DNA from 2 places in the Buttiauxella sp. AC038 genome. Region 2 is predicted to be linked to the other one. Evidence: predicted binding sites of a transcription regulator. Region 2 holds the regulator's gene; the other holds the start of a gene.
The links. Region 2 encodes Fur, which represses iron uptake genes when iron is present. Its sites were predicted from a motif close to ATAATAATGAGAACNACTATCAA; they were not measured.

Region 1 (4,215 bases), 420 kb from region 2:
CGTGTTCCGTGTGCTGATTAAAGCGCTGGACCTGAAAACTCCAGGTCGTGAAGATGCAACAACCGAAACCAGTACCACTTCCACAAGCGAAATGGCACCGGCTCTGGTTAGCGCCTTCGGCGGTAAAGAAAACATCACTAACCTGGATGCGTGTATTACCCGTCTGCGTGTTAGCGTGGCCGACATTTCTAAAGTCGACCAGGCTGGCCTGAAGAAATTGGGTGCGGCAGGTGTAGTAGTAGCTGGTTCAGGTGTTCAGGCAATCTTCGGTACTAAATCCGATAACCTGAAAACTGAAATGGATGAGTGGATCCGTAACAGCTAAGAAGTCGTTGGGGAGAACTGAGGGAGGCCATTGGCCTCCCTTTTTTATTGCCATCCCATAGCCGTCATATTTCAAGTTGCAGGGGTGTTGGCTGCACTCGCTCACCCCAGTCACTTACTTTAGTAAGCTCCTGGGGATTCGCTCATTTGCCGCCTACCTGCAACTTGAACTATTTAGGCTATGATTTGAAACCAATTTTGCATGGTGAATAATCTTGCGCCATCCGCCATTGAGACTAGAACGCGTAATTAGCGCTTACAGAGTAGTTGCGCGGTGCGCCGTAGACGATGGAACGGCTGTCGATGTTGCTGTCGTAAGTTTTGTCGAACAAGTTATCGATGTTCGCCTGTACCGAGAACGCTTTCGTAACCTGATAACGGGCAAACAAATCAACCAACGCATAACTGCCTTGTTCCGCACGGAAAGTACCACCCGGTACTGGAACATCTGCCCACACATGATCTTGCCAGTTAACACCGCCACCCACAGTTAGCTCGCGCAGTGTTGGGATGCGGTAACTGGTGAACAATTTAACTGAAGTGCGAGGCAGATTAGGGTTAACAGCTTTACCGTCGCTGTCTTCTGCAATATAACGTGTTGCACCAAATGTCATCTGCCAGTCATCAGTCAACGCGCCGTTAATCTCAAACTCCACACCCTTACTCACGGTACCATCAGCTTCACGGTAGGCCGTTTCACCGTTGCTGTCTGGAATTACCATGCCGGTCGATTGCGCGAGGTTATCTTGCTCAATACGGAAGATGGCAAGAGACGTGGTCAGACGGCTATTCATCCAGTCTGATTTCACGCCTGCTTCATAGTTGTTACCTGTGATTGGGGTAAGGTAATTCCCTTGCTCGTCACGCTCGGTTTGCGGCTTAAAGACGGAGGTATAACTTGCATATGTTGACCAGTCATCATTGATATCAAACACCACGCCGGCATAAGGCGACGTGTTATTTTTCTCAAGCTCCTGGGTTAGCGTATGCAGATTGTATTTGGTGTAACGCGCACCCACGATGACGTGCAAAGGGTCGGCTAGAGTAATACGAGTCGCCATATAAGCAGACTTCTGGCGAACCGTATCTTCCTGAGCGAGACTCAATGGCGTCCAGTTGGTTTCCGGGAAGTTGCCGTCATAGTCATTGTAATTGCCTAACTGGGTATCGCTGATGTTTTCCCACGAGCTGTAATAAGTATTGTTCTGTTTGGTGTAGCTGGTTCCAACCATGAGTTCATGCTGCTGGCCGAAGAGTTCATAAGAGCCATTGGCAAAGGTATCGAGAGCATCCACTTTGCGCTTACCGGTGTTATAACCCGTGCCACCTACATATGGGTAGGATGCGCCATATGGGCTAACCATCATGCCGCTGTTTTTATCTACCAGTCCATCCAGGTAAAGTTGCTTACTCTCGAGGTCCATTTCCGTGTGCGTGCCGTTAACCGTGAGCTGCCAGTCATTGCCCAGTTTTTGCTTCAGAGTGAGGAAAGTACGCTGCGATTCTTTGTCGTTGTAAGCCCAGTCAGGGGCCGTGCTGTAGCTGCGGTCCGGGTCAGTTTTGCTGCCATCGGTGTACCAACGTGGAATACCGCCCCAGGTCGGGCTATTCACGTTGGTTTCCTGATAGTCATAACCGACTGAGAAACTGGTGGCCTCGGTCAAATCCGCATCGAGCACACCATAGAAGAATTTTTTCTTCTGGTTGTAGCGGTCAAGCCAGCTGTCGTTATCCTGATAACCTGCAACCATGCGGCCGCGAACATTACCATTGTCGGTCAGTGGCGTAGACATATCAGCAACATAGCGTTGTTTATTCCAGCTCCCATACTCTGCCGAAACGTTGGTCTGGAATTCACGGCTATCGGCATGTTTGCGCACCATATTGACGGCGGCTGAAGGGTTACCGGAACCAGTCATCAGGCCATTAGCACCACGGACAACTTCAATCTGCTGATACATCGCAGTATCGGTCAAGGCATCGCCCAGGTTCCAGCGCGATTCAAACAGCGTTGGGATGCCATCGACCATATAGTTGTCTATTAAAAAACCACGCGAGTAGAAGTTGCTGCGGTCGGAGTCGGCAACACTTTCAGATATACCCGTGGTGTTTTTCAGGACATCGCCCAGTGACTCAAGATTCTGGTCCTGCATGCGCTGCTCGCTGATGATGCTAACGGATTGCGGAATATCACGCGGCACCAGCAACATTTTCGTACCGCTGGTGGTGGTTTTAACACTGTAATCGCTCTCTTCTGCATCGGATGTATTAGATACCGAGTTTTCGACAACCAGCGTTTCTTCTGCATTTTGAGTGGCGGAGAAAGCGGTTGAAGGAACGAGTGCGAAAGCAATACAGGATGCCAGCATAGAAATAGCGCTGGCAGGTGCGCGTTGCCCATCCCTGGTAGAAATGGTTAAAGACATCTTAAACCCTTATGAATTATTGGAGGTTGTGTCTGAGTGCCAAAGGAGTCCGGTCACAGAGTACATTGATTGTTTGCGATTTTATTTGTGACACACGAATGAAAATGCAAATGAGAAATATACTCATTCATTGATAAGCTGTAAACATATGTTACAGCTCAAGTGAAATATGGTTTTAATCACGAGAAGTGCAGGGTTTACGAAAGATCTGAGAAGCAGGTTGCCCAAAGAGTGATAAAGAAATAATGGGTTAAGGTTGAAAGAGCACGAGTAACTCGCTCATACTCTTACGTTATGCCTTTAAGCCTGTGCGCGCAGCGACTTAAACGAGCAAATAGCCAGCAATTAATGAATAAAGGTAACGTCATGGCCGAAGAAACTATTTTCAGTAAAATTATTCGCCGCGAAATTCCGGCAGATATCGTTTATCAAGATGAGTTAGTTACTGCATTCCGTGACATATCGCCGCAGGCACCTACCCACATCCTTATTATCCCTAATATCCTGATCCCAACAGTTAACGATGTCACCGCTGAGCATGAACTGGCGTTGGGGCGCATGTTGACCGTTGCTGCAAAAATTGCTGAGCAAGAAGGGATTGCTGAGGATGGCTATCGTCTGATCATGAATTGCAATCGTCATGGCGGGCAGGAAGTCTATCATATCCACATGCATCTGTTGGGCGGTCGCGTGCTGGGTCCGATGCTGACGCATAAAGGATAAGTTGATGAAAAATAACCCGCTGTTAATGCTATTGGCCGTCATTGTCATGGCAGGGTGTAGCTCCAAACCTGCTATCCCTGTTAATGATGGGCAAACGCTGGTCATGGAGGCATCTGTGTTGGCGGCGGGAGTCAGTGCTGAAAAGCCTGAAATTTCAACTGACAAGGGCGCCACTGTTTCTCGCAGCCAGCTATATAATGAACAGTCTAACCCAGTCATCATCAACTATCGTTTCTATTGGTATGACGAAAAGGGTCTTGAGATTCATCCTCTCGAGCAGCAACGCGCGATTACGTTACCAGCGAAATCAAGCGTTTCGGTGTCATCCATAGCCAGTTATCCAGACGCACGTAAAGTACGTCTTTCTCTCTCTTTGTAAGGGGTGAATTTTGATTAAGGGAATCTATCGTTATCTGGTTATTCTCGCTGCGGCGATGATTTTATCCGGGTGTATTAACCGTGGTGAAGCGCCTGCACCTGTGGAAGAAGTAAAACCTGTTCCGCAGCAACCAGTAGAGCCGCAACCAACTGTTCCAACAGTGCCAACTGTACCCACTCAGCCAGGCCCGATTGAACAGCCACAACCAACCATTCCTGCGACACCAAAAGTGCGCAGTTACGATTGGGGTAGCACCATGCAGCCAATGGTTGGCAAAATGCTTCAGGCCGAAGGTGTAACAGCCGGTGGCGTATTGCTGGTGGACAGCGTAAATAACCACACTAATGGTTCACTGCAAACCAG
Region 2 (4,215 bases):
GATAAATATGAAACTAACCTTGCGCATTCCACCTGGAACGCCAACCTGGACTTCCAGTCTGGTTTCGCCGCTGACATGTTCGGTCTGGATATTGCGGCCTTTACTGCTATCGAAATGGCAGAAAATGGTAACAGCGGTCACCCGAACGAAATCGCATTCTCCTCTGTAAACAAAGCTTACGACGAAGATTACTCAGGTGATAAGAGCGGTATTAGCCTCTATAAAGCCGCAGCTAAATTCAAATACGGCCCGGTTTGGGCACGTGGCGGTTACATTCAGCCAACCGGGCAAACCTTGCTCGCACCACACTGGAGCTTCATGCCTGGTACTTACCAGGGCGCTGAAGCCGGTGCAAACTTTGATTACGGCGATTCTGGTGCGCTGAGCTTCTCCTACATGTGGACCAACGAGTACAAAGCTCCATGGCACCTGGAAATGGACAAGTTCTATCAGAACGACAAAAAAACCAAAGTTGAATATTTACACTCTCTTGGCGCGAAGTATGACTTCAAAAATGATTTCATTCTCGAAGCGGCATTTGGGCAGGCTGAAGGCTACGTTGATCAGTATTTCACCAAAGCAAGCTATAAGTTTGATATCGCGGGCAGCCCGTTAACAACCAGCTACCAGTTCTACGGTACGCGTGACAAAGTTTCAGATGGCAGCGTTAACGATCTGTACGACGGCACTGCATGGTTGCAGGCATTGACTCTCGGATACAGAGTGGGTCAGGTTGATTTGCGTCTTGAAGGAACTATTGTTAAGGCCGATGGCCAGCAAGGTTACTTCCTGCAGCGTATGACCCCAACTTATGCATCTTCAAACGGTCGTCTTGATGTGTGGTGGGATAACCGCTCTGACTTCAACGCCAACGGTGAAAAAGCAGTATTTGCAGGCGCGATGTATGACCTGAGCAATTGGAACCTGGCAGGTTGGGCAGTGGGTGCTTCTTATGTGTACGCATGGGATGCTAAACCAAGCTCTAAACCAACCACTGACGGTTACTACGATGCTGATAATCGCCTGAAAGAATCTGCGTACAGCCTTGATGCGTTGTACACCGTTCAGGATGGTCGTGCGAAAGGCACGCTGTTCAAACTGCACTTCACTCAGTACGACAACCATTCAGACATCCCAAGCTGGGGCGGTGGTTACGGCAACATCTTCCAGGATGAGCGCGACGTGAAATTCATCGTCATCGCACCGTTCACCATCTTCTGATTCGAATCCGGGCGTGAAAACGCCCGGTTTTCTTAAGGATATCAAACATGAAAAAAATCGTTCTGACTGTGGTGATGGCGTTAGGTTTAAGTGCGTGTGCGCAGCAACAACCTAAAACGGCTCCGGAAGACACAAAACTAAAACAAGCGTATAGCGCCTGTATTAACACCGCAGAAGGCAATCCGGATAAAATTCAGGCCTGCCAAAGCGTATTGAATGTGTTGGCTCAGGATAAGGAACACCAGGAGTTTGCGAAGAAAGAAACGGTTCGTACCCTGGATTACCAGAACTGCATTCAGGCAACACGTACCGGTAATGACCAGGCCGTGAAAGCAAAATGCGATAAAATCTGGCAAGAGATCCGCGCCAACAATAAGTAATCGCTGTATTCAGGCAATAAAAAAACCGATGAGCTTCCTCACCGGTTTTTTTATTGCCTGACACCCAACTCTGGGTGCCGGAGGTGCAGATTACTTTTCGCTGATTTCGTGTGCGTTTTCGTCGGTACGGCAATCACCTTCAGCACAATGACCATAAAGGTACAGGCTGTGGTTAGTCAGACGAATACCATGACGTGATGCGATTTCACGCTGACGGGCTTCGATTGAATCATCGCTGAATTCAATTACTTTGCCGCAGTCCAGGCAAATCAGGTGGTCATGGTGATGCTGCTGTGTCAGTTCGAATACGGATTTGCCGCCTTCGAAGTTATGGCGCGTCACAATGCCTGCATCATCAAACTGGTTTAGTACACGATAAACGGTGGCGAGACCAATCTCTTCGCCCATATCAATCAGACGTTTATATAAGTCTTCCGCACTGACGTGGTGGTTCACCGGCCCCTGCAGCACTTCAAGGATTTTTAATCGAGGAAGCGTGACTTTCAGGCCGGCCTTCTTTAATGCGGTATTATTGTCAGTCATGCGGAAATTGTCCTGTTGCTTAACGATTCGCTCGGAGTCAGGGTGAGCGTTAAGATGAATGCGTCTCATTATAGAACTGCCCCTTCTAAATGGGAACCGCAAGTATTATGCATAACCAAGTTAAAAAATTGCGGTTGAGTCGCGATTTGATGGCCTTGATAGCTATTTGTCAGGAGTTCATTGTACAGGGACAAGCTGAAAAGTTAAAAATTTGTAGCAATTATTTTAATCGGAAATAACTATCAATGTGGCGAAACCCAATAGTCTCGCCACATTGATGCCCATCGCCCTTGAATATGCAGGTTTATTGCCAGCCTGCATCTTAAAGTAGCCAGGGTTTAGAATCAGGCGTTGATGATATCAGCCAGGTTGAGCTCATCAGAAACTTGTTTAACCCATTTCTGAACGCGTTCAGCAGTCAGTTCTGGTTGACGGTCTTCGTCAATCGCCAGGCCAACAAAGTGGTCATCGTCTGCAAGACCTTTAGATGCTTCGAAATGGTAACCCGCAGTCGGCCAGTGACCGACGATAGCTGCACCGCGCGGCTCAATGATGTCGCGGATAGTGCCTAATGCGTCACAGAAGTATTCTGCGTAGTCTTCCTGGTCACCGCAACCAAACAACGCTACCAGTTTGCCATTGAAATCAACTTCTTCCAGAGTTGGGAAGAAATCGTCCCAATCACACTGGGCTTCGCCGTAGTACCAGGTTGGAATGCCGAGAAGCAGAATGTCGAAGCCTTCCAGGTCTTCTTTGCTGCTCTTAGCAATGTCATGCACCTCAGCAACATCTTTACCGAGCTGTTTTTGAATCATTTTCGCGATATTTTCGGTGTTACCAGTGTCGCTGCCGAAAAAAATGCCTACGATTGCCATGAGTAAAATAACCTCTTGATACTTAATGGTATGGTGGCTGCTATTTGGCCACAGATAGGGCAATCATAGCAGAACACTTCGTGGTGCGGAAACTGCTATCGCCCCGGTGTGCACAGACTGCAAAATCGCATACCAGGACATAGCACTAAAACTAACTGAGATGTTGCTTCAGTTGTTCGAGAAGTATCTCTTCAATCAATTCACTACGACTGATATTGCGCGCTTCAGCCAGCTGATTGAGAGCATCTACCGCATCGTTATTGAGCTTTAGCTCCACTCGCTTCAGGCCGCGTACTTTATCGCGCTTGAGTTGGTTGCGTTTGTTGATACGCAATTGCTCATCACGCGTTAGCGGATTGGTTTTTGGTCGCCCCGGGCGACGCTCGTCCGCGAACAGATCTAATGTAGTACGGTCCGTTTGTTCTTTTGCCATGATTAGACTACTGACAGGGAATTCAGGTGGCACGGAGCGGGGTGCTCTGGCGCAATTTAGCGCGCAATCATACATCAGCATGGCTTGCGCGCCAACGCGTTAGCCACATCTTGCGGCCAGTCGGTTTGTTTTTAATCAGTTTGCCGCTGTTGTGTCGATAAAACGATGGATTGCGCGCAAAACAGCATCAGGTTTTTCTGCGTGAACCCAGTGTCCGGCACCTGCAACCACATGAGCACGCGCCTGAGGGAACTGTGAAAGCAACTGGCTACGATGCGATTCATTGACATAAGGAGATGCGCCGCCGCGAATAAATAGCGAGGGTTCATTCCATGCAGGAATGTTTTCCCAGCCGACAATATTCTCATATTGCTCCCACAGCACCGGCACGTTGAATTTCCATTCGCCATCGGCAAAGGATTTTAGCAAGAACTGAATAACACCTTCTTCATCAAGATGCTCGCGCATCACGGTCGCGGCCTGCTGCCGTGTTTTAACGCAAGCGGCGCTGACGGCATTTATTGCAGTGAAAATTTCATCGTGGCGGCGCACCTGATAATCCACCGGTGCAATATCAATCAGTACTAATTTGTCGATACGCTCTGGGGCAATCGCCGTCAAAGCCATCGCCACTTTGCCACCCATTGAATGGCCAATAATAATGGCTTTCTCAAAGTCATATTCATCGAGCGTTTCGACGACATCCTGCGCCATAGCAGGGTAGTTCATCTCAGAGCTTTGTGGTGATAAACCGTGGTTGCGC

Region 1: fhuE (ferric-rhodotorulic acid/ferric-coprogen receptor FhuE) is a predicted target of Fur. The motif match lies at 2,855-2,877, and genes of this name have one in related genera.

Annotation. Positions count from the first base shown of each region.
Region 1 covers NZ_CEEDCQ010000001.1:3,205,332-3,209,546, reverse strand. Annotated here, with positions in the region: gene ptsG (PTS glucose transporter subunit IIBC) at 1-325, shown strand, start outside; gene fhuE (ferric-rhodotorulic acid/ferric-coprogen receptor FhuE) at 561-2,750, opposite strand; gene hinT (purine nucleoside phosphoramidase) at 3,117-3,473, shown strand; gene AC0IXI_RS15350 (YcfL family putative periplasmic lipoprotein) at 3,478-3,852, shown strand; gene lpoB (penicillin-binding protein activator LpoB) at 3,908-4,215, shown strand, end outside.
Region 2 covers NZ_CEEDCQ010000001.1:3,629,855-3,634,069, reverse strand. Annotated here, with positions in the region: gene chiP (chitoporin ChiP) at 1-1,221, shown strand, start outside; gene chiQ (ChiQ/YbfN family lipoprotein) at 1,269-1,601, shown strand; gene fur (ferric iron uptake transcriptional regulator) at 1,692-2,144, opposite strand; gene fldA (flavodoxin FldA) at 2,489-3,019, opposite strand; gene ybfE (LexA regulated protein) at 3,171-3,452, opposite strand; gene ybfF (esterase) at 3,588-4,215, opposite strand, start outside.